Regions from separate parts of the Candidatus Ruminimicrobium bovinum genome, predicted to be linked through region 1. Evidence: riboswitches for the same ligand, from Rfam matches in the RefSeq annotation. Region 1 holds a riboswitch; the other holds the start of a gene.

What was found. Region 1 has a riboswitch for cobalamin ahead of ACMUOV_RS03870 (MFS transporter). Riboswitches for the same ligand answer to the same signal wherever they lie in the genome.
Region 2: another riboswitch for cobalamin. It lies ahead of ACMUOV_RS00585 (ribonucleoside triphosphate reductase); the one in region 1 lies ahead of ACMUOV_RS03870 (MFS transporter).

What each region holds. Positions count from the first base shown of each region.
Region 1 covers NZ_CACWEU010000105.1:3,061-5,250, forward strand. Annotated here, with positions in the region: gene ACMUOV_RS03865 (peptidase U32 family protein) at 1-826, shown strand, start outside; adenosylcobalamin (AdoCbl) riboswitch at 865-980, shown strand; gene ACMUOV_RS03870 (MFS transporter) at 975-2,190, shown strand, end outside.
Region 2 covers NZ_CACWEU010000021.1:3,432-5,621, reverse strand. Annotated here, with positions in the region: gene ACMUOV_RS00590 (TonB-dependent receptor) at 1-547, shown strand, start outside; cobalamin riboswitch at 652-848, shown strand; gene ACMUOV_RS00585 (ribonucleoside triphosphate reductase) at 963-2,190, shown strand, end outside.

The sequences.
Region 1 (2,190 bases):
AAACAGCGAAATAAAAAAATACGATTTACCGAAAAGTGTAAATAAAAGTTTACATAAACCGTTTTTTAAAAACAACCTTACTCTTCCCAAATTATTTATAAGGATTAATAATTTGAAATGGTTAAATTTAACCGAAAAACTCAATTCAAAAATTATAATATGTTTACAGCATGATAATTTTGATCAAATTAATATGCTGAAAAATAAAGATAAATATTATTTTGAATTACCGTCTTATATTGATGAACAAAATTTAAACGATTTTAAAAACATATTATTAAAACTTGTAAAAAATAAATGCCAAAATTTTTTTATAAATAATTTATCTCATTTTGAATTTTTTAAAAATTTAAACGTTAATCTTTACGGCGGTCAATTTTTATATACTTTAAACACTTATGCGGCAGAACTTTTGGAAAAGAACAATATTAAAGCTTTTACAATTTCGTGGGAAGATAATTTAAGCAACATAAAAAATTTATCGCATAATTTAAGTAATAACCTTATAGTATATCTGTTCGGTTTCCCTAAATTGGCAGTATCAAAAATGACAACCGATATAAAAAACAAAACAGTAATAAAAACAAACAAAGATAATTTTCAAATTTTAAAAGATAATAATTTTATTACGATAATACCGAAATATCCTGTTAATCTTTTTGAATATAAACAAACATTATTAAAATTAAAAATTAATTCTTTCGCAATAGATTTATCGTATATTGAACCGGACGGCAATTTTATAAATTTATTAATTAATTGTTTAAACGGAAAAATAAAATCAAATTCACCGTCAACTTTTAATTTTGAAAAAGTTTTACAATAGCGGTTTTTTGATGTATAATATATATTTGTGTTATTTACAGCAGATTTTTATGAAAAACTTAAAAGGAAGTTTGGTTAAATTCCAACACTGCCCCGCAACGGTATAAAAGTCCGGTCTATTTAAGTTTTCTTATTTTCCGAGGGGAAAAATGTTCAAAAAAGCAGTATCAATAATTTCTTTGTTTGCATATCTTATTACGGTGTTAATACCTCAAAACATATTTGCAAACAGTCCTATACCAAAACAACCTTTATCGGAAATACCGCAACTTTCGGTTTTAAACGACACAAATTTAAAGTTCGGTAAATTATTTGAAACAAATATTACCGATTATAAAACAAAACCGGATGTATTGATTATTTTGGATATGCATTGCCAACCGTATGTTCAAAAAAATATCTGTTCAATTATTAAATATTTTGACACACGGTTTGATGTAGATAAAATTTTTATTGAAGGGGCTCCAAAGGGCTATGTAGATATTTCGGCATTTGACAATATCGATAATGATATAAAACAAAAAGTATTTGAAAAAATGTTAAAAAACGGCTTGTTAAGCGGCGGTGAATATTTTTCCTATCTTGAAAAAAAATCCAAATTATACGGCATTGAAAATTTTGAGTTATATAAAAAATCGTTACAAAAATACTATTTGATATTAAAAAATAAAATATATTTATTATCCGCAATAAATACCGCACAAAAAAATATAAAAAAACAAAAACTTAAATTTTATTCCGATGATATGCTTATATATGATAAAATTTTTTCCTATAATAATTTCGAACAAGATAAAAATCTTATCTTATTAAAAAACATAATAAATAAAACAGGTGTTGAACTTAAAAACTATCCCGACATTGAAAAATTTATTTTAATAAAACAATACGAACAACAACTTAAAAAAGAAAAATACGATACTCAAACCATACAACATTTATTGGCAATGTTAAAAACAAAAATGCCGTTTAACAAATACAATTTGTTACTTAATAACCTAAAAAACAAAACCGTTGAAGAAAGTTTAATTTATATCTATGACTTTGCAGGAAATTTTTTAGAAAAAAACTCTTTAGGTTATATAAACGTTTTATACAATAAATATCGTATTGAAGAAACTTTTAGCATAAACAATTTTTTAAAGGAAAAAGAAGTTTTACAAAACGACATAAGAGAAAAACTTTTTAAGCAAGAAAACATTTCCAAGCTTGTTTTTGCCGATGAATATTTAAAATTATTAAAAAAATATGCGGAACTGAAATTAAATTTTAACGAAGCAACTCAGCTGTTCTCGGATAAAGACAAATTTAAAAATATCGTTTCAACATCAAATTTTATTAAAAACAAAAAAGAAATTTTAGAAA
Region 2 (2,190 bases), on a different contig from region 1:
AAAACCTGAAGTAATCAATAATTATGAAGTAGGTTTTGACATAAAAAAAGAAGATTTTACTTTTAATATTACCGGGTTTGTAATGAAAGGTGATAATTTAATTCAGGTTGAAAAAGGAAAATTCAGAAATGCAGGAGATTACGAATTTAAAGGTTCGGAAATTGTTGCGGGTTATGTTTTTAATAAATATGTAAATGCAAAAGCCGGATATACTTATTTTAATGCTGGCAAACATACACAAGGCAGGCCCGAACAAAAAATAGATACCGAAGTTAATTTTAAAGTAAATAAATGGAGCTTAACATTAAACGGCATGTATGTAGGTGAATATTATGCCGCAGATAATAAACAAAACAGATTGAATGATTTTACCGTAGTAAATGCAAAACTTGCTTACGAAGTAAATACGAATATAAAATTATTTGTTAACGGGCAGAACTTAACAAACCAAGATTACGAAATATTTATCGACAGGCAAACCGATGCTTTTCCTGTTATGCAAATGCCCGGTGCTGCCGTATATTTCGGCACGGAAATTAAATTTTAATACAAATTAACTTATACAACATATTGATTAAAACACAATATAAAATACTTTATATTGTGTTTTTCTTATTGACAAATTAAAAAATAAAAAATATAATCAATTCATATTTTGAAAATTTTGTTGGTGTTTTTTTACAAACTTAATAGGAAATTCCGTTAAAATCGGAAGCACTCCCGGTGCTGTGATAGGGGACGAAAAACTTTTAATCAAAACAATCACTGCTTATTTTTAAGCGGGAAGATAAAGTTCAGTAGGTTATTACCCTTAAGCCAGAAGACCTGCCAATAAATACATATCGCTTATAAAAGTTGTCGAGGAATAACTTTTTATAATATTAATGGAAACAAGAAAATCAGGGTGCATTTCCATATTTATGTAAAAATAAAAATTTTTTGATAAATAGGAGAAATGCAAAATGGAACAAATCCTTTCGGTTTTTGATTGTATTCTAAAAAGAGACGGCAAACAGGAAAAATTCAATTCCAAAAAAATCCAACAGGCAATTTTAAAGGCAGGTCAGGCAACGGGCGAATTTGATGAGCAGACAGCTTCAAAATTAACGGTTAAAGTTTTGAGTATTGCACAGGAAACCGTCAGTAACGGGAAACCTACCGTTGAACAAATACAGGATATCGTTGAAGAAGTTTTATTAAATTCTCCTTATAAAGCATCGGCAAAAGCATACATTATATACAGAGACCAACATTCAAAAATAAGAGATGTTATTTCAAATTTCAATATTGATTTGGTTGACCAATATTTATCAAAAAAAGACTGGCAGGTAAAAGAAAACAGCAATATGTCGTATTCGTTGCAGGGATTAAACAACTATATATCTTCCGAAGTCAGCAAAGCTTATTGGTTAAATAAAATTTATCCTAATGAAATAAAACAGGCACACACCGAAGGCGATTTACACATACACGATTTGGGAATTCTCGGTGTATACTGTGTAGGTTGGGATTTATACGATTTATTGGTTACCGGATTTAAAGGTGTTGCAGGTAAAATTGAATCTTATCCGGCAAAACATTTTAAAAGTGCATTGGGGCAAATTGTAAATTTCTTTTTTACCTTACAGGGTGAAGCTGCAGGTGCACAGGCATTTTCAAGTTTTGATACATTGCTTGCACCGTTTATTGCCTATGACAATTTATCTTTTAAAGAAGTAAAGCAGGCATTACAGGAATTTTTGTTTAATTTGAATGTTCCCACAAGAGTAGGTTTTCAATCTCCTTTTACAAATTTAACTTTTGACTTAAAAGTTCCAAAACACTATAAAGACGAAGCCGTAATTATCGGCGGAAAACCGCAGGATAAAACTTACGGACAGTTCCAAAAAGAAATGGATATTTTAAACAAAGCATTTTTGGAAGTTATGCTTGAAGGCGATGCAAAAGGAAGAGTTTTCAGCTTTCCTATCCCCACATACAATATAGGAAAAGATTTTGATTGGGACAACCCCGAACTTAAATTGTTATGGGAAATAACGGCAAAATACGGTATCCCCTACTTTGCAAATTTTGTCAATTCCGATATGGACCCCGACGATGCAAGAAGTATGTGCTGCAGACTAAGAATAGATAACAGAGAACTTAGAAGAAGAGGCGGCGGGCTTTTCGGAGCATCACCTTTAACAGGTT